DNA from 2 places in the Limosilactobacillus vaginalis genome. Region 2 is predicted to be linked to the other one. Evidence: riboswitches for the same ligand, from Rfam matches in the RefSeq annotation. Region 2 holds a riboswitch; the other holds the start of a gene.
What was found. A riboswitch is a leader RNA that binds a small molecule or an ion and turns the genes downstream of it on or off. The one in region 2 is predicted to bind lysine.
Positions count from the first base shown of each region.

Region 1: linked by a shared signal. The riboswitch ahead of lysA (diaminopimelate decarboxylase) and the one ahead of N4627_RS07605 (amino acid permease) in region 2 are both predicted to bind lysine.

Region 1 is NZ_CP104399.1:1,018,669-1,029,366, forward strand. It holds gene N4627_RS05000 (M1 family metallopeptidase) at 1-870, shown strand, start outside; gene asd (aspartate-semialdehyde dehydrogenase) at 938-2,035, opposite strand; gene N4627_RS05010 (aminotransferase class I/II-fold pyridoxal phosphate-dependent enzyme) at 2,054-3,238, opposite strand; gene dapB (4-hydroxy-tetrahydrodipicolinate reductase) at 3,251-4,030, opposite strand; gene dapA (4-hydroxy-tetrahydrodipicolinate synthase) at 4,050-4,967, opposite strand; gene N4627_RS05025 (N-acetyldiaminopimelate deacetylase) at 4,983-6,128, opposite strand; gene dapD (2,3,4,5-tetrahydropyridine-2,6-dicarboxylate N-acetyltransferase) at 6,138-6,848, opposite strand; gene lysA (diaminopimelate decarboxylase) at 6,885-8,195, opposite strand; lysine riboswitch at 8,286-8,465, opposite strand; gene N4627_RS05040 (NCS2 family permease) at 8,665-9,972, shown strand; gene N4627_RS05045 (aspartate kinase) at 10,400-10,698, shown strand, end outside.
Region 2 is NZ_CP104399.1:1,497,968-1,508,665, forward strand. It holds gene N4627_RS07555 (ATP-dependent Clp protease ATP-binding subunit) at 1-1,694, opposite strand, end outside; gene N4627_RS07560 (CtsR family transcriptional regulator) at 1,709-2,176, opposite strand; gene adhP (alcohol dehydrogenase AdhP) at 2,403-3,425, opposite strand; gene N4627_RS07570 (serine hydrolase domain-containing protein) at 3,625-4,665, opposite strand; tRNA gene N4627_RS07575 (tRNA-Pro) at 4,787-4,860, opposite strand; tRNA gene N4627_RS07580 (tRNA-Arg) at 4,910-4,983, opposite strand; tRNA gene N4627_RS07585 (tRNA-Gly) at 4,990-5,061, opposite strand; tRNA gene N4627_RS07590 (tRNA-Leu) at 5,145-5,227, opposite strand; tRNA gene N4627_RS07595 (tRNA-Val) at 5,231-5,303, opposite strand; gene N4627_RS07600 (deoxynucleoside kinase) at 5,368-6,009, opposite strand; gene N4627_RS07605 (amino acid permease) at 6,169-7,647, opposite strand; lysine riboswitch at 7,748-7,921, opposite strand; gene N4627_RS07610 (GNAT family N-acetyltransferase) at 7,958-8,443, opposite strand; gene N4627_RS07615 (phosphatase PAP2 family protein) at 8,514-9,188, opposite strand; gene N4627_RS07620 (threonine/serine exporter family protein) at 9,239-9,712, opposite strand; gene N4627_RS07625 (threonine/serine exporter family protein) at 9,722-10,477, opposite strand; gene N4627_RS07630 (metal-dependent transcriptional regulator) at 10,597-10,698, opposite strand, start outside.

The DNA of each region.
Region 1 (10,698 bases), 480 kb from region 2:
CAACAATTATCCTACGCGGCCATTATTCCGCTCCTGTCGCGGTTTGCTGATAGCCATTCAGAAATCGTCAATACCGCCCTCTATGCAATCGTGAATAAGCTAAAGCAATTCGTAACCCCTGACAGTGCCGAAGAAAAGGCACTCAAGAAGTTCGTTAACCAACTGAGCGCCAAACAAGTTAGTCGACTCGGTTGGGAACCGCGTGCTGGTGAATCAAATGACGATCAATTAACACGGCCAATCGTCTTGGGAGCTGCTCTCTATGCAGAAAATTCAGAAGCAGTTAAGGCTGCGCATGAAATCTTCACTAATAACCATCAGCATTTGGAAAAGCTCCCTGCCGACATTCGGCCACTAATATTACGCAATGAAGTTAAGCATTACGGAAGCAAGGATCTCTTCAATGGATTGCTTGAAGATTACCGGGAAACGACAGATGCTAGTTATAAGGGTGACTTAAACAGTGCGATCACTAGTACCCCGGATAATTCATTAATCACTGAACTAATTAGTGAATTTGAAAATGCGGATACGATTAAGCCACAGGATCTTCGTGGTTGGTACCGCAACGTTCTTGCAAATAATGCCGGTCAACAAGTTGCCTGGGATTGGATCCGTAATGATTGGGACTGGCTTGAAAAGACCGTTGGTGGTGATATGGAATTTGCAACCTACATCACTGTAACCGCAAACGTATTCCATACTCCAACCCGATTAACTGAATTCAAGCAGTTCTTTGAACCAAAGATTGATACTCCAGGATTAACGCGTGAAATCACCATGGATATTAGCGTAATCGAAAGTAAGGTTAAGCTGATTCAAGCTGAAAAGAATGCCGTAATTCAGGCACTTGAGTCGGTTAATCGTTAGTAAATAAGACCGTTTAAAAATGAAAAGCGATTCAGAACTTCTGAGTCGCTTTTTATTTTAAATATTATTAATCACGGGGTTCAAGGTAACCCTTAGCAGCCAGGAGTTCGGCAAGCTCAATTGCGCCACCAGCAGCTCCCCGGGCAGTGTTATGGGATAAACCAACAAACTTCCAATCAAAGATCTTGTCAGGACGAAGCCGACCGATCGAAATCCCCATGCCGTGTTCAAAGTTGACGTCATAACGGACTTGCGGACGGTCATCATCATTCAAGTATTGAATAAATTGACGTGGTGCACTTGGCAATTCTAACTCTTGTGGAACACCGCTGTATTCTTGTAATGCTTCTACCAATTCTTCCTTACTTGGATTTTGCTTAAAGTTAATAAAGGTAGCAACGGTATGCCCATAGAGTACGGGAACCCGTAAGCATTGACTCGTAATTACTGGAGATTGTGCTTTCACGATTTCTTTCTTTTCCGAATCAAGATGACCAAAGATCTTTAGTGGTTCATCTTCAGACTTAGCTTCTTCACCAGGAATATATGGGATAACGTTATTTTGAATTTCAGGAGCAGTCTCCAGAGTTTTTCCAGCACCGGAAATTGCTTGATAAGTACAAGCCAGTACCTGAGTTGGTTCAAACTTCTGCCAAGCAGCGATTGCAGGCGTATAGCTTTGAATTGAACAATTTGGCTTAACAGCAACAAATCCACGCTGGGTTCCTAACCGTTCTTGCTGAGCCTTAATGACTTCAATGTGGTCGGGATTAATTTCTGGAACAACCATCGGAACGTCGGGAGTCCAGCGGTGCGCACTGTTATTTGAAACCACTGGAATTTCGTGCTTAGCATACTCGTCTTCCAGCTTCCGGGTATCTGCCTTATCCAGGTTAATTGCTGAAAAAATAAAGTCAACTTGTGACGCAACCGCATCAACGTCTTCCGCATCAAGTACTGTCAAATCCTTAACTGCCTCTGGAATTGGCGTTTCCCCCATCTTCCAACGGCCATTGACAGCTTCACCATACGTTTTTCCAGCACTCCGCTTACTAGCAGCAACCGTTGTCACTTCGAACCAGGGATGGTTGGCAAGCAGGGTAACATAACGCTGACCAACCATTCCCGTTGCCCCGATAATACCCACTTTTAATTTTTCACTCATCATAAATTCCTTCTTACTTTAATTTAACTGTTCCATAAAGGATCCTAACCGGCTAATTACTGTTTCAATATCGTCGTCCGAAGCGGCATAGGAAAGACGAATGTATCCTTCACCACCAGGTCCAAATGCTTGACCAGGGATTACCCCAACCTTAGCTTCATGGGCTAACTGCCGAGCAAACTTGAAATCATCATTACCAAACGCTTCCGGAATCTTCGCAAAGATATAGAAAGCACCATCTGGCACCGCAATTTCAAAGCCCATCTTCTTCATTGCCCCTGCTAAGCGATCCCGACGCTTTTGATAATGCTGCTTAAATTCAACCGGATCAGCAGCACCATTAGTCAGGGCTTCAAGCGCTGCTGCCTGAGCGGTATCGTTCGGTGCAGTTACCATGAACGAATGCATCTTTGAAATTTGGTTAATTGCGTCTTGCGGAGCTGCCACATAGCCTAATCGCCAGCCCGTCATCGCATGGGATTTTGACAAGCCGCTAATGAGAATCGTCTGTTCAGGAAGGAGTGTTGCTAACGAGGTAAACGGTTGATCATAAATCAATTCACTATAAATCTCATCTACAACTGCTAGCAGGTGATGCTCCTTAATTACCTTTGCCAGCGAAACTAGTTCATCTCGGGAATAGCATCGCCCGGTAGGATTATTCGGGTAGTTAAGAATGATTGCTTTAACCTTGCTGCCCTCACGCTTTAGGATCTTTTCTAATCGTTCCGCAGTTAGCAAAAAGCCATCATTTGAAGTATCAACCTTGACTGGTATTGCTCCCGTAAGCGAAATACTCGGAAAGTAAAGGGAGAAGATTGGTGTCGGAATAATCACCTCATCCCCAGGATTTAGCAGGGCAAAGGTTGTTGCCGTAATCGCTTCAGTTGCCCCAACAGTTACGATGATCTCCTTTTCTGGATCATAGTGAACTGACCGGGTCTTCATTAGATAATCACTGATTGCTTTACGCAACGGTAATGTTCCCCGACTTGCTGAATAGTGAGAATCATTGTCATTAATGCTATCAATTGCTGCTTGCTTAACGTGTTTCGGAACATCAAAGTCTGGTTCGCCTAGAGTTAACTTAACAATTCCCGGAATCGCGGAAATTTCATCATCAAATGCCCGAATCTGTGCAGGAGGTAATTCAGCAACCCGCTGATTGACAACCTGTTCTAAGTGTTGATCTAATTTTGGCATTTCAAATTCCTCCTACAAGATCTTTTCAAGGCCAACGACAAGGTGATCTAAGTCACCTACCTTTTCTAGGGCAACCTTAACCCCACTCATAAAGGATTGTCGGTCAAATGAGTCCTGGCGAATTGTCAATGCTTCACCTGCACCACCAAAAAGGACCTGTTCATGAGCAATGTAGCCAGGAAGGCGGACAGAATGAATCTTAATTCCGTGGTAGTCACCACCACGAACACCAGCCAAGGACTCGGTTTCATCAGGATTGCTCTCGTGTGGTTCACGAACCTGATCAATTAATTTTGCTGTACTCAAGGCAGTCCCAGATGGCGCATCCTTTTTATCTGCATGGTGCATTTCGATCACTTCCACATCTGGGAAGTACTTGGCTGCCTCTTGAGCAAACTTCATTAAAAGAACCGCTGACATCCCGAAGTTTGGCGCAATTAGGCCACCAAGGTGCTTACTTTCACTCAGTTCAATCAATTCTTGTTCTTGCTCATCAGTCAACCCGGTCGTCCCAACAACTGGCAATAAGCCATTATTCAACGCATACTTTACGTTCTCGTAAACGGCATTTGGAACTGTAAAGTCAAGCCAAATATCCGCTACCGTCGGATCAACATCCGTTAATGAATTAAATACCTTCACATTCCCACTTAAATGGTATTGCTCACGGTCAGCAGCATCCAGATGCGGTGCTAAAACAGCAGTAATTTCCATATTTGCCATTGAGTTAACCAGTTCAACAGCCTTTTGCCCCATTGCACCGGTTGCCCCTGCAATTAATACGTTTGCCATTAGCTATCTTCCCTTCATTTTATAAGTCTAACGGAAGTGTCTTGTTTTCTAAGGAGTCAGCTGGTAAGTCGAGTGCTTGTTCGAGCTGAGTCTGCTCTTCCTTATTAAGGGAAAGAATTGGCAGACGGCAGTCACCAGCATTAAAGCCTTGGGCATTCAGAATGGCCTTGACTGGAGATGGGGATGGGAACATGAAGCATGCTGCCATCCGTGGAGTTAACCACCGCTGAAGCTTTCCGGCAAGCTTGTAATCGCCACGGTAAAGGGCATCGAACATTTGCCGCATTTCCTTAACGTAAAGGTGTGAAGCGACTGAAACAACCCCATTAGCGCCTAATACTCGTGAAGTCAATGCCTGGGCATCTTCACCGGTAAAGACAAGGAAATCATCCGCCTTATGTTCAATGATGTATTCCATATCTTCTAGTGGTGCACACTGCTTAATTCCAGCGATATTTGGGTGTTGGGAAAGTTCAACGACAGTTTCTGGAGCCATCTTTGAGCCGGTCCGTCCTGGAATATTGTAGATAATAATTGGCAAGTTCACGTTGTCTGCTACCGTCTTAAAGTGGGCAAGCATCCCCCGTTGGTTTGGCTTGTTGTAAGGTGGTACTACTACTAAAGCGTAGTCAATCCCGTTAATTTGGCCAACTTCATTAGTGAGGGCAATTGTTTCTTGAGGATTATTACTTCCTGTACCAGCGATTACAGGAACCCGACCATCAACGATTTCCCCAAACCGGGTATATAAAGCAATCTTCTCATCATGGGTTAGTTCCGGAGTTTCACCAGTAGTTCCACCGATGACAAAGCCGTTACAACCACGGTCAATCAATGAGTTGGTTAACTTTTCTAATGCGTTAAAGTCGATCTCGTTATCACTATTAAAGGGCGTTACAATCGCTGTTAATAAATCTGCATTTGCTAATGTTGTCATATTCTCTTCCTCCAATTATTCTGTCATCCGATATTCCAAGAAACCTGTAATTGCGTCAACACCGCGCTGAATGGCTTCTTCCTTTGGCTTTAAGGTTGCCGAATGCAATTGCGAATCATCATCGACTCCCAACCAAAACATCGTTCCCGGAAACTTTGCCAAAAGGAAGCCAAAGTCTTCTCCGGTCATTGCTGGTTCAGTCTCAATAAAGTTTACACTGGGCGTTGATTTCATGTATGAGATAAAACGCTTGGTCAATTCAGAATTATTCTCAACTGGCCAATAACCACCCTGGTTTAATTCCAAATTAACCGTCATATTATAACTTCGGCCGATTCCTTCACAAATATCTTTTAACCGCTGATCAATCGTTTCAATCATCTTTTGGGTTAGTCCGCGAATTGTCCCTTCAATTCGGGTATGACCAGCAATCACATTCCGAATCGTTCCGCCATCAATTTTTCCTAAAGTAACTACCCCGCTTTGAATTGGGTCAATACTCCGTGAAATTACCGTTTGCACCTGGCTGATCAACATTGCCGCCGCGACAATTGTATCATTAGCGTCTTGCGGGTAGGCAGCGTGACCACCCTTTCCGGTCAAGTCAATATTCACTTCAGTTGTCCCTGCAAATAGGGTTCCCATTCGACAACCAATTGCCCCAGCAGGCAAATCTGGATTATCGTGTAAGCCATAAAATTCGTCAGGACACCAGCGACCATGAAATAGCCCTAGTTCATATGATTGCTTACCACCACTCTCGCTTTCTTCCGCTGGTTGGAAGAAAAAGAGTAGGTTGTCCTTGGGCTGGTGTTCACTAAAGTAGGAAAGGACGCCTAAAGCCACAGTCATGTGAATATCATGTCCACAGGCGTGCATCACTCCCGGGTGCTGAGAAGAATATGGCAAACCAGTCTGTTCTTCTACCGGCAAAGCGTCAATATCCGTGCGATAGCCAATTGTCCGTTGCGGATCAAAGCCGTGAACTAACACCATCATTGAAGTTGGCAACTCATCCGGATTACGAATTTCTAAGAATTCTTGATCCATCGCCTTTACCGTTTCTAAAAGGAACTGGTGAGTTTCAGTTTCCTGAAGTGCTAATTCCGGAATCTGATGAAGATGACGACGAATCTTAATTAAATCACTTTCGCTTAACATTTTGCGCTCCTATAACTTCCGCAAGTCGTCTTCTAAGCCGGTCTTACTTTCAGTCTTGGCATCAACCTTTTTGACAAACTTAGCTGGAACCCCGGCAACCATTGTATGCGGCTCAACGTCATGGGTAACGATTGCTCCGGCAGCGACAACAGCACCTTCACCAACATGAACTCCTTCAATAACCACGGCATTAGCGCCGATTAACACGTTATCGTCAATCCGCACCGGTTGAGCTGATGCTGGTTCAACAACTCCAGCAAGAACGGTTCCCGCACCGATATGACAATGCTTGCCAACAATTGCTCGGCCACCAAGGATTGCCCCCATATCAATCATCGTGTCATCACCAATTTCAGCACCAATATTAATTGTTGCTCCCATCATAATAACGGCATTGTTCCCAATTAGAACCTTGTCACGAATGGTTGCTCCTGGTTCAATCCGGGCATTAATTCCCTTCAAATCAAGCAAGGGAACTGCAGAATTACGACAATCATTTTCAATATGGTAATCAGCAATCAAATCAGCGTTTTCTTTTAATAATGGTTCAACCACTGACCAATCACCGAAAATTACACCGGTATGATCGTCAACAAATGATTGCACTTCTTCTGGAAAGTTAATTTCACTTAAGTTTCCCTTTAAATAAACCTTTACGGGTGTTTTCTTCGGAGCATTGCCAATGTAGTTAATAATCGCTTGCGCATCTAATTCAGCCATTGTTGTTACCTCTCTCTTCCTATTATTTACTAGTCATTATTGTTGATATTTACGATCTAAGTGAACCAAGTCAGCTAAAGACTCCCGCTCAATCACAAGCTGAGCCTTGCCATCTTCTGCAAAGACAACTGCTGGCCGGGGATTACGGTTATAATTTGAAGCCATTGAATAACCATAAGCACCAGTATCAAGCATGGCAAGAACGTCACCTGGCTGAGTTTCCGGTAATCCTTGATCCTGGGCTAAAATATCACCAGATTCACAGTACTTTCCGGCAAGACGGACATGTTCCTTGATTGGTGCTTGCGGATTGCTTGCCAAAACGGTTTCGTATTCAGCTTGATAGAGTGCTGGACGAATATTGTCACCCATCCCCCCGTCAACCGTGACGTATGGTTTCAGACCCGGCACATCCTTGCGGGAACCAACTGTATAGAGGTTATATCCTGCTGGTCCAACAATTGACCGTCCTGGTTCAATCCAAATTGCCGGCATTGAGAGTCCTTTTTCAGCAGTTTCCTTTTTAATTGCCTTGATAATCGCATCGACGAACTCCTCAGGCTTAAGGGGATGATCGGCAGCAACATAACGAATTCCAAAGCCACCACCAACATTAATTACTTGTGCTTCATAGCCAAATGCGTCTCGCCAATGAGCGGCAACTTCAACTAACTTCTTTGCCACGCCTTCAAAGCCTGCTAATTCAAAGATTTGTGAACCAATATGAGCATGAAGGCCACGCATCTTCATCCGCGAATTAGCAAGAACCTTTTGCAATGCTTCATCTGCTTGACCAGATTGAAGGTCGAAGCCGAACTTGCTATCAACTTGCCCGGTTTGGATGTATTTATTTGTATGAGCTGAGATTCCGGGGGTGATTCTTAGCATTACGTCAACGGTTGCATCGCGTTCCTCAAGCACCGTGGCTAATAATTCAATCTCATGGAAATTATCAATCATGATCGTCCCCACATGGTGGTCAATCGCCATTTCCAGCTCTTCACGCGACTTATTATTACCATGGAAACTTACCCGTTCCATCGGGAAGTCAGCCTTAGTTGCTGTATAAAGCTCCCCAGCCGAAACGACATCAACGTGAGCCCCTTCGACAGCAGCAACCTGATACATTGCAATTGCGGCAAAGGCCTTACTTGCATAACTGACCGCATAGTCGACCTGATTAGCATCAAATACTCGCCGAAAGCTCCGAATTTGCTGTCGGATTTGGGAAACGTCGTAAACAACCAGTGGCGTTCCGTATTCCTGAGCTAGTTCAATTGAATCACAACCACCAATCATCAGGTGTCCCGCGTCATTCAATTGGTCAGCAGTAATTTGTTGGTTCATACTCATTCCTCCATTACTCATTCGGGGAAAACAAAGTGATAAAAAAATCCACTGTCTGCGCGAAGACAAACAGTGGATGCATTTTATCCGTTTTGTCGATAGCGCAACGTGGGCTGATATTGTCCCACGACAGTCCGTAACTTATTCAGCCACGCCCCAGTGCCTTAACCGTGCCAGGTTAAGTACTTCGGCGACCGCCCTGTTCATCAATTCTCATTGCTTGGCAGGCTAAAATTGATTACTGGTGTTGGCCGCGCCTCTTCGATTTATAAATATAATAAAGTTATTAGATTAGAATGTCAACGAAATCATTAAATTTTCTCATATTTATTTAATTAAATTTCATTAGTAATTGTATATTCCTTTCATATTTAGTCAATCTTCAAGTTTGGCAATCATTAGCCGGCATTCTGTGATATTCTAGTAGGAATAAGTTTTTAAATTTGTTTAAAGAAGAGGAGAATTGATCGTGTTAGAACGGATCTTTCATTTAAGCGATGCTCATACCACCGTCAAGGGCGAATTAATTGCTGCCCTGACGACTTTCGTGAGTTTGTCATATATTCTATTTGTTAACCCAAACATCCTGCATGCTGCGGGAATTAATAAGGGTGCTGCTTTTACGGTTACCGCAGTTGCAACGGCAATTGGTTGTTTCTTAATGGGACTAATTGCCAACTACCCAATTGCTTTAGCACCGACATTGGGTAGTGCTGCTTTCTTTACTTATAATGTAGTTATCGGAATGCACATTAACTGGCAAACAGCTTTAGCCAGTGTTCTCGTGGCCTCATTTCTGTTTATTTTAATTACAATCTTAAAATTGCGGGAAAAAGTGGTTGATGCGATTCCACAAGACATCAAATACGCGATCTCTGCCGGAATTGGGTTATTCATTGCCTTTATTGGTTTGCAAAACGGGAAATTAATCGTGAATAACTCATCATCCCTAGTTGGCCTAGGCTCATTTGGTAACCCCGATGTCTGGTTAACCCTATTTGGTTTAATCCTAACCGTAATTTTAATGGCTGCCCGAGTACCAGGGTCAATCTTTATTGGAATGATCATTACGGCTATCTTCGGGATGTGCATCGGTCAAATCCCACTACCTCATGGTATCGTCTCAACAGCACCAAGTATGGCACCGACATTTGGTCACGCCATCTTCCACTTAAAGGACATTAATACACCACAACTATTCATGGTTGTCCTCACCTTCCTGTTAGTTACCTTCTTCGATACTGCCGGAACACTGATTGGGATGACTCAGCAAGCCGGAATGGTTGATAAGAATGGTAAGATTCCCCGGATCGGCAAGGCCTTTCTCTCTGACTCCCTTGCCATGGTTGAAGGGGCAATCTGTGGTACCGCGCCACTAGGAACTTCCGTTGAATCCAGTGCCGGAATTGCTATGGGTGGTCGAACCGGATTAACCGCAGTCTTTGTCGGCATTTTATTCTTGATCTCCATGATCTTTAGCCCCCTGCTAGCAGTAATCCCAACAACCGTCACCGCACCAGCATTAATCATTGTTGGTGTCTTAATGGCAAATAACTTGAAGTATATTAATTGGGATCGCTTTGAAGTGGCCTTTCCTGCCTTCCTTGTTGTGGTCGGAATGCCATTAACCTACTCCATTTCCGATGGCCTAGCCCTTGGAATGATCGCTTACCCAATCACCATGATTGCTTCCAAACACCACAAAGACGTCTCCCCAATGATGTACGCCCTCTTCGTTATCTTTATTCTGTTCTTTGGAATAACGAATATGAAGTAGAAGGAAGTGCGAGCCGTGACGGATTAGCAACTGAGCACTAGGAAATCTCGGACGATGATTGGCAACAATCAAGGACGAGATCACTAGGCGGAAGTTGCGGTCACGGTAAGCACGTTATGACTAGGTTGATTTCAGCCTAGTCTTTTTTGATCTCTTTATGGGGTTAACGTTCTAATGCAACTGTGTCGAAATATGCTTCGTCCGAGTTTCTTCTACTGCTACATAGTCAAGATCGGTTCGCCCTAACCTTCCTCGAGCTAACGACCTCCACTTCCGATGATAAATCATCGTTCAGTGGAGAAATCGTTAGCCACCGGAAGGTTTTAACGGGCTCACACTCTATTTTTCTCTTGCATATTTATCAATCAATGTTAAAATTCGATTAAAAAGTTTGCGTGGGGTTCTCATGCAAGAAGGAGAATTGAGAATGAAAGTAGTTAAATTTGGTGGTAGTTCATTAGCTGATGGGGCCAGTTATGAACACGCAATTAAGATTATTACGAGTGATCCTGAACGGCGAGTAGTGGTTACTTCAGCCCCTGGGAAAAGAAATGCGGATGATATTAAGGTAACCGATCTCTTAATTAAATATGCACATGCAATTATTAAGAATGACGATCAGGAAGCCATGGTCGTTCGCAAAACTATTCTAGATCGCTACCAAGCAATCGCGGATTATTTTGATCTTCCAAGCGGGCAAATGCAACCGCTAGTTGAGCGACTCGC
Region 2 (10,698 bases):
TTAGCTAGTTCCGTTTTCCCTACTCCTGTTGGTCCAAGGAACATAAATGAACCAATTGGCCGTTGCGGATCCTTCAAGCCGCTTCTTGCTCGACGGATTGCCTTTGCAACGACTGATACAGCCTCATTTTGTCCAATGACACGATTATGAAGAACCTTTTCGAGGTTAACTAGTCGTTCGCTTTCGCTCTTCTTAAGCTGGGTCAACGGAACACCGGTCCATTCAGCAACAATTTTTGCAACATCTTCCCCTGTTGTGTGGAGCTTTCGCTGTGCAGATTGCTTCTCAGCCTTTTTCTGTTGCTCATCAACCTTAGCCTTTAACGTTAGCTCTTCTTGCCGGAGATTAGCAGCCTGATCAAAATCTTGGTTCTCAATTGCAGCTTCTTTTTGTTGCCGTAATTGTACTAATCTGGTAGTTAATGATGGTTGATGATTTCCCTTTTCTTCGGCATCAATCCGTACCATTGAGGAAGCCTCATCAATTAAATCAATTGCCTTATCCGGTAAATAACGGTCTGTGATGTAGCGACTTGATAATTTAACAGCCTGCTTTAATGCATCATCATCAATTTTAACATGATGGTGTTCCTCATATTTTGGCCGCAAGCCATTTAGAATCTGCAAAGCAATATTTTCAGTGGGTTCTTCAATCTGAACAGTCGCAAACCGTCGTTCTAGTGCAGCATCAGATTCAATATACTTTTGGTATTCATCAAGAGTCGTAGCACCAATTGTCTGTAAATCACCACGAGCAAGAGCTGGCTTTAAGATATTTGAAGCATCAATCGCCCCTTCAGCACCACCAGCACCAATCAAAGTGTGTAATTCATCAATGAAGAGGATGACATGGCCGTCTTTTTGAATTTCGTCAATAACCTTTTTCAACCGATCTTCAAATTCTCCACGATACTTAGTTCCGGCAACTAACGATCCCATATCAAGCATCATCAATCGCTTCTGTGCTAAGTCTTCAGGAACTTCATTGTTGGCCATTCGACGAGCTAATTCCTCAGCAATCGCTGTCTTCCCAACACCGGGTTCACCAATTAGCACTGGATTGTTCTTTGTTCGGCGACTTAAGATCTGCTCAACCCGTCGTAATTCGTTGTCGCGACCAATTACAGGGTCAAGTTTACCATCCCTTGCCATTTGGGTCATATCACGTGCAAGCTTATCAAGAGTTGGTGTCTGCGATCTTCGTGTTCGTTGTCCCGGCTGTCTGCCTAAGCGCTGTCGTGCCTGAATATCTGAAACACCAAGACGCCGCAAGGTTACTTTGCGAATTTGTCGGGGTAGAACATCTAAGCTCATTAAAATTCTGGAAGAAAGAATTCCTTCATCTGAAATCAACGCGAGTAATAAGTGTTCAGTACCAATCTTTAAGGCATTTAACTGCTGTGCTTCCTGTCCCGCTAGTGCTAATACCTGCCGTGCTTTGGGAGAATATGGAAGGTAATCAGCTGGCCCCATGTCATCCATGGTCCCATAGCCAATCATCCGCTCAATTTCTTCTTGAATATCATCGCTAGTAATGGAGAATTGCTCAAAAATCTTGCTAGCAATTCCCTCCCTTTCAATTGCCAACGCAAGTAATAAGTGTTCAGTACCAACGGCTTGGTGCTTAAAGTACTTTGCTTGTTCATGGGCGAGTGCCAAGACGTGTTTGGCACTAGGTGTAAACATATTATCCATTAACTGCTTTCCTCCTAGCTCTCATACCGTAAACGATTAAGCATTGAAATTAAAATTCTTGCTCTTAATCGAGCTTCAACATTGCAATCATTCACATTTAGGGTCTGCTTTGACAAGGCAACTAGCATTAAATCCCCCTCACGCCTTGTCAGCAGCTTTTCATCATAAAGCGTTCGAACAATGTCATAAGCATCACGCTCACTAATTGAATCCCCGATTGCTTGGATCAGTGAGTTTAACACATCAACATTATCAAGTAAATTAACGCGCTCAATTCGAATATAACCGCCACCACCACGTTTACTTTGCACTAAATATCCATGCTGAATAGTAAATCGGGTTTTGATTACGTAATTAATTTGTGACGGAACAACATCAAAATGGTTGGCAATTTCCGAACGACGAATTTCAATTTGAGATGACTCACCAAGTATTTGTTTCAAATACTCCTCAATAATGTCAGAAATGCTTTTCTCTTCCATTCCATCACCTCCAAATTTCTTGACTAATCTTGACCAAATTTTACCACAATATTAAATTAGGGACCAGAAAACAGTCTCAATAAAGAGCAAGTGTTAGCAAATTATTTAGAAAAAAGTACAAAATAAGCCCCCGGAGCTCGGCCTTACCTTACTCTAGGAGCTTATTTACGTTTGTGAGACTCAACATCTCACTCCCGCTAAATTTCAAAAAGGGGATATTTATAGATTAATCTTCTAAGCTGAAGTCAACAACGTTCCGACCAACAACCTTGTTATCCTTTAATTCTTGGATCATGTCGTTGATTTCACTTAACTTCCGTGTCTTAACAATTGGGTGAACCTTACCTTCAGCACCAAATTGGAAACATTCAGCTAAGTCTTGACGGGTACCAACTAATGAACCAGCAACGATAATTCCGTCAAGAACTGTCTTAGCAATGTTAAGCTTCATGTCACCTTGTGGAAGAGCAACGGCAACCAACTTACCATCTGGACGGAGGGAATCAACGGCTTGGTCAAATGCTGAAGCTGAAACAGCAGTTACAACAGCAGCGTGAACACCGCCAACCTTTTCTTGGATTTGCTTGTCAACATCGCCATCATGACGGTTGATAACAATTTCAGCACCGTTTTCCTTAGCAGCTTCAAGCTTTTCAGGGTTACCATCAACGGCAATAACGTGAGCACCGAAGACATTGTGGGCAAATTGAATACCCAAGTTACCAAGACCACCGGCACCAACGATAGATACCCATTGACCTGGCTTAATGTCAGCAACCTTCAATGCCTTGTACATAGTAACACCGGCACAAGTTAATGAAGTAGCTTCAACTGGGTCAAGGCCTTCTGGAACCTTAACAGCATAGTCAGCAGGAACGATACATTGTTGTGCCATTGCGCCATCAGCAGTGTAACCAGCATTCAAAACGTTCCGGCAAAGTGTTTCACGACCAGTAAGGCAGTATTCACAGTGTCCACAGCCCTTGAAGAACCAAGCAATTGATACCCGGTCCCCAACCTTTAAGGAAGTAACACCAGGAGCAACTTTAGATACACGACCAACACCTTCGTGACCAATAATCCGACCTGGCTTCTTACCAAAGTCACCAGCAGCAACGTGCAAGTCGGTGTGACAAAGACCACAATATTCCATATCAACTAAGGCTTCACCTGGTTTAAGATCCCGAAGTTGAACATCCTTAACAGTAACGTAACCATCTACTGGATCGTTAATAACAGCAGCTTTCATAATCTAAAATCTCCTTTGAACTTGTTATCTTTTACACAAGATATAATAACAAATCCAATTCAGTTTTTAAAGCGCTTTTGTGAATAAATAAACAGGAAATTGACAGACCAATATTCTATTAGTTCTCCACCAATTTACTGAAGCTAGCATCACTTAATTAATACCAATTGTGAGTATTTTAGCAAATAAATTTTATTCACTATGGCTGAATTTGCTCACCATAGTAAATTTCATAAAGTTCTTCAGCAGTTTGGCGCAGAGTTTGATAATCAATGTTATTGGTAAACAGCATCAGCGTTCTTTTAGTTTTATAATCCGCAAAGAAGCAGCAATTATATCCCGGTTCGCTACCATTAGCCCGGATAACCGTTCCCTGAAAATAAATACCGCCAAAATAAGCTTCACGCTGGCTCTTAGGTTGATTAGCAAAGTTCTTAATAAGTTTTGGCTTACTGAGTACACCGTGGTAAATAAAGTTCCAATAGTTTAATGGTGAGAGTAACAAATCACCGGCACCAATTTCTGACGAAGCGGCTTGTGATAGCATCTGCCAAGTCATCCCTGGTTGCATAGTTTGCAGTACTTTACGCGGTTTTACCTGATACACCATTTTTAGCTGATGGTGATTCAACGGTTTCAAAATTGTCTTTTTAATATAGTGATAGTAACCGCCATGAGTCCGCTGGCGAATAATCGCACCTAGTATTTCAAAATCAATATCCTGATAGTTCCAATCATGATTGGCTGTATTCTTAAAGTGATGAAGGAAGAACCGTTCCTGACTTTGTTCGTTATTTAATGTTTTCTTCGGTAACGCACCATCGTTTTGCAGCCCACTCGTATGAGTCATTAACTGTTGTAACGTTATCTGGTCGCTTCCCTGAATTTGGGGATAATATTTGCTTAGTGGCGTACTCCACTTCAGTTCACCCTTTTGAACGAGCTGGTACACTGCGACTCCCGTTATCAATTTTTGCAACGAACCAATCGGAAATAGGGCATTAGGAGTAACAACCTGTGCTGGATTAGTTGTAAGTTTATTCCTTAAAACTACTGGTTGATCCTTTTTCCCGTTAACGAGGATAATTCCATTAATATGGTGATCATGAAGGTATGCTTGTAATTCCAGCTTAGTTTTTCTATCAACCTGACTGGCATTCACATTTTTTTGCGGGCTCCAGAGAAGCACTCCCAGAATAATTACCGGTATTAATAATAAGTAGAATAATTTCCTTGTCATAAGCCGTTCCTAAAAATTGATTGTAATCTAAAGCAAAGTGTCTTTCGCCAAGTCACTACTACTAAAAAAAGCAGGATAGAACTAACAGATTAGTTTCCCCTGCTCTCTACATTTATAATAATCGGAACTACAAGATTTGAACTTGCGACCTCTGCGTCCCGAACGCAGCGCTCTACCAAGCTGAGCTAAGTTCCGAAAAGAAAAAGCGTGACAACACTAAGTAGTGTGCCACGCTTTTAAGTAGTGCACCCAGAAGGAGTCGAACCTTCAACCTTCTGATTCGTAGTCAGACACTCTATCCAATTGCGCTATGGGTGCATAAAGAGCGGAAGACGGGATTCGAACCCGCGACCCCCACCATGGCAAGGTGATGTTCTACCACTGAACTACTTCCGCATAACTGTTCTGCAACAATAATTAATATACCACGTGTCACAGACCGATGTCAATATGATTTTGAAATAAAGTATTATTTCAAATGCGGATGAAGGGACTTGAACCCTTACATCTAAAAGATACAAGATCCTAAATCTTGCGCGTCTGCCAATTCCGCCACATCCGCATATGGAGGATACAGGGCTCGAACCTGTGACCTCCTGCTTGTAAGGCAGATGCTCTCCCAACTGAGCTAATCCTCCGAAAAATGATATATTCATAATGGAACTTTATTAATATATCATCATTTAAATTTAGTGTCAACAATTATTTCAAACCAAGTTCGATTAATTTTTGATCAATCATTTTCAATACTTGACGTGCCGCTACTGGATCTTCGACAAAGTCATACTTATCCCCATCAATCAGCATTTTAGGACTAGCATTATATTGTTGATACCAATCACGGTAGCGTTCATTAAGGTTCTTGTAGTAATTATAGAGAGATGGGTCATTAGTGAGCTGTTCGTATGACCGACCACGTTTTTTTATCCGCTCCAGCATTGTTTCGAATGAAACCTGGATCGTGATTAGCAGATTAGGTGCTTTTTGGTGAGGTTGTTCAGGTAACTCTTCCATCATGTTGTGCAGTAATGATGAGTAAATATCCGATTCTGTTTCGGTTGCCCGCCCCATATCAGCATTGAGTTTAAACAACAATGCATCTTCAAAAATTGAACGGTCAAGGACATTTAAATCATTTCCAAAAGAATCTTTAATCTCATCTAGTCGTCGATTTAAAAAGTAAATTTGCAGTAAAAAACCATACTTTTTCGGGTCCTTATAAAAGAGCGGCAAAATCTTATTATCATCAACAGATTCATAAAATGCTTGGCTATTCAAATGATCAGCCAGCAATCCGGTTAGGCTTGTTTTCCCGGCGCCTATTGTCCCTGCAAGTGCAATCATTAAACGCTTCTCCCCCTTTAATTTATGAAAAACAACTTTACCATTCTAACATTGAACATTAAAAAAAAGAAGAGACTGAACCAGAAGTCCTCTTCCTAAATTCGAAAAGGATTCCCATACCTAAATTTTCTCGGTATAGAAACCCTCTTCAAATTCTAATTAATTTTGTTCTGGGTCATACTTTTCACCCTTAGTCTGCCGAGAAAGATCTACTTCCTTCAACGGAATAATATGGGTCTTATAACGAATTTTGTAGTAGAAGAACAAAATTAGGAATAACGGTACACTCATGTACGTAATCAAAATATTTGACCAGTCAAGTTTTGCAAAGGCCTCAACGTTCTGCCCGCAAATAACAATTGTACAAAGAACAAGCGCAAAAATCGGTCCAAAAGGATACAGGGTTGCGTGATATTTAAGTTCGCTTACAGTATGGCCCTGAGCGGTGTAAGCTTTCCGGAACCGGTAATGTGAAATGGCAATTCCTAGCCATGCAATAAAGCCACACAGTCCAGAAGCATCTGTTAGGTAAAGGTAAGCTTGAGGAACCACAAACTGAGTTGCAAATGCCAATGATGACACAACCATCGTCCCAATTAGTGCATAAATCGGTATTCCCCGACGGTTAACATAGCCGAAGAATCGCCATGCGTAACCTTCACGAGCCTGCGAGTAAAGCATCCGGGTTGAAGCATATAAACCAGAGTTAGCCGCAGAAACAACCGCAGTTAAGATAACCGCATTCATGATACTGGCAGCAACCGCTAATCCAGCCCGCTTAAAAATGATTGTAAACGGACTCATCGTAATGTTAGTAACATCCGAATTTAACAGGTTCTTATCTGTGTATGGCAGGACACATGCAATTACAAAAATGGCAAAGATATAGAAAAGAAGGATTCGCCAGAAAGTTGAATGAATTGCCTTTGAAATTGACTTTTCAGGAGTAGCAGCCTCTCCAGCAGTAATCCCAACTAATTCTGTCCCCTGGAAAGAGAAACCAGCAACCAAGAATACACTAATAATTGCAGGAATGCCGCCAACAAATGGAGCTTTCTTGTAGTGGAAGTTGCTGAAGCCAACTGGTTGACCGCCCATAATTCCCAGAATGATTGCAACCCCGACAATTAAGAAAACGATCACGGTAATTACCTTAATTAATGCTAACCAGTATTCTGTTTCACCGTACGAACGAACTGATAAATAGTTGATAAGGAATACTAAAACCAAGACAACCGTACTAAATACCCAGCTAGGAACATGTGGCAACCAGAAATTCATTACAATTCCCGCACTGGTTACATCAACTGGAATTGTAATCGCCCAGTTAAACCAATAGTTCCATCCCATAGCAAAGCCTAGTGCTGGATCAACAAACTTTGATGAAAATGCAGAAAACGATCCGGTAAGCGGCATATAAGTCGACATTTCACCAAGGCTAGTCATCAAGAAATAAACCATAATCCCCATGATTCCGTATGCAACTAAAGCCCCGCCTGGTCCAGCAGTTGAAATTGCCGAACCACTGGTAATAAATAGACCAGTACCAATCGTTCCACCAAGAGCAATCATTGCCAGGTGACGTGTTTTAAGTGTTCTTTTTATCTGCCCCTGACCATTACCCGTGTCTTCTGTCATCTTAAATTCCTCCTGTAAAATATCTGAGCGACTTACTCAATAAAAAAGGATCTTCCAACAAGGCAACCTCATTAGAAGATCCAAGATTTATCATTGAATCGTTCAGCGAAGCGCCCCGCGATTTATCGCGACAGTCCATGACTTTTTCAATCATGACCCAATGCAGCTCAGAATAAGCTAAGCAGCATTTCGGCATTCTTTCCTTTCAAAACTACTCCGGAACTTATTTTCCTAATAGTCAATACTGATAAAGAATGCAACCTCTTCATTTCGATAACATTATACTCTCATCATTTAATAACGCAAGCCATCATCCCATATCTTGCCGCTTCCAGAGTTCGATCATTCCTGGATTTATAGTGATACGAATAAAATTACACCGGCTTAAAACACCAATTGACGAAGCATTATCGCTCCTTACCTCTGCAGTTACCGTGATCTGAGAGCGGTTTAACTGGTCGCAAACGGCACTTAACGCTTCTGTCATGTACCCTTGATGCTGTTTTCGTGGAAGAAGTAGGTAGCCAACCTCGTATTGCTTTGGAAGAATAGCACCCGTTTTATCGTAGGAATGGAGAAGGATAATCAAGCCAAGTAGTCCTTGCTCTCCCCTTTCCCTTATTTGCAGTACACATTCCGTTTGGGCAAGCATCCCTAAAGTAACTAAATCAACCTTTCCAACTGTAACTAATCCTGCCTGTTGGAATAATGATTGATATTTTAGCAGTGGCGTTAATTCAATAACATTTTGTCGGTGAACCCTTTCAACAATAAGGCGTTTCGTTTTAATTTTCATCAAAAGACCATCCATTTCCCGGGAAATAAAAAACGCAAACAAATCAAAAATGATCCTTTGCGTTCTTCTTTTAATAAATTGAATTACTAAAGATTTTTAGCTCTCGCAGTTTTGGTGCCCAGGCTACGTATAGCCATTCAGCAACTTGAAGCCAAGCATATGCCAAAACCATTGCTGCAATTGTATCTACAGGCCAGTGAGCATATAAGTATACCCGTGAAACCGCCAAGAAGAAAATTGCAAAAATTAATAATAATTGGCAAATCGTCCGGACAGCTGCTTTCTGAATTATTGGGATTACCACAAGGAAAAGGATCCCAGCAACCAGAAACAATCCAAGGGTATGACCGCTCGGAAAACTATAGCCATCGTCGGCAGCTAAGTGTTGTGCTGGTCGTGCCCGTTTTACAAAATGCTTGACCAGTGTTCCTATGACATCCCCACCAATAATTGTACAGATTGCCCATACTGCAGGAATTCGGTAATTTCTTAGCCATAAAACAATTGCAATAATCAGGACCCATAGCAAATCAAGCTTAGGACTTGCTAAAAAGGAAATTAAAGTCATCAAGGCATGGAACCAACCAATATTTTCAAAGCGTTGGCTAGTAAATAACGATTGAAAAACTGCATCCATTGTGGTTCCAATTGTTGAATTGAACTTAATCATTAGCATCAAAACAATAAAAACGACTCCACTAATTGTAAATCGTTTCCACCGTTGATTATCTGGAACAATTAACATTATCTTTCTCCTATCATCAATTAAACATTAATTTAGAGTATACCATACCCCTAGCTTTTTGATTTTGAAGTTTTTACTAAACTAAGATGCAAGTAGTTTACTGCGCGAATTAGTAGTTCGCCAAGCCCGAAGCCAAGAGTAATCGCCCCAGCAATTACAATGACCTGATAAAGATATACCGTTGCTAATTGATAATTACCAATTGCAAAATTACGAACAAGTTTGTAGGCCTGTCCCCCTGGAACAAACGGAACTAAGGCAGGAACATTAAATACAATCATCGGCATTTTTAAGTGACGGGCAGCAACCATACTAAGCAGAGAAATTAAAATGGCAGCAAAAAGGTTACTGATTGCCAAGCCAGTATGCTGATAATAATACATTATCCAATAGATGACCCAAACACCGCCACCAATAATTCCAGCCGTATTATACGCCCGTAACGGAATATGCAATAAAACACCGAAGCAGACGGTAGATATATATGAAAGAATAAATTGTACGAATAAGTTTTCCCAGTTCATTCGCTTCTCCTAACTAAAACGCATGACAATTACAATTGCACTACCAATCGCTACTGCAGTTAATATTGCCTCAATTCCGCGAGTTGGGCCGCTAATGAGATTCCCAGAAACAAGGTCCCGGGCAGCGTTTGTTAGGGGAATTCCTGGTACCAGCGGCATTACGCCTCCAATAATAATTGAATTGGCATTTTGAGTCCACCCAAGTTTAACGGTTAAGATTGCTAAGCCTCCGATAACTAGTGATGCACAAAACTCACCAAGATACTGAATTTTAAATTTACGGACAACGAACGAGAATACAGCATAACTTAAGCCGCCAATGATAAATGCCGCCCACCAGTCAACAACGTCCCCAGTAAAAACGATCATTAAGGCAGCACTTAAAATAGCGGCTGCGAATGCTTCTAATGGATTTTGCCACCAGTCAGTCGTCTGCCGTTCAATTGACTTTAATTGGGCATGCGCCTCGGGTAATTCAATTAGTCCGCTTGCTAGTTCACGAGAAACTTCATTTACTGCTGCAACCTTACTAAGATCATTTTTTCGCCGGCGAATATCAGCAACCTGCGAATTAGGGAGATCATCACTGCTCGCAACAATCCCGGTTAACGTTGTGAAAGCCTGGAATTTTCTCAAACCGGCATTCTTTGCGATTCGATCTAAAGTATCGTTGACCCGTTCCATATTTGAGCCATTCTCGATCAGCAGTCTTCCTGCTAGAACACAGGTCCGTAACGCAAGAATTCGTCGTTCTTCTGTTAGCATTAATGTCTTCCCTCCCGATGTTCCTAATTCATGTTCTCCCTCTGTGAAAAACTGGGTTACTATCTTTCTAACACTAAAGTAGCAAAAAAGACCGAGGTATTTCTCGGCCCTTCACATCACTATTTGTCTGAATTTCCGGCCTTAATAAAGATGTTGTGCGATGCCTTATACGAAACATTTAACGGGGTATCTTCACCATCTTTTTCAATAACTAATGGCCC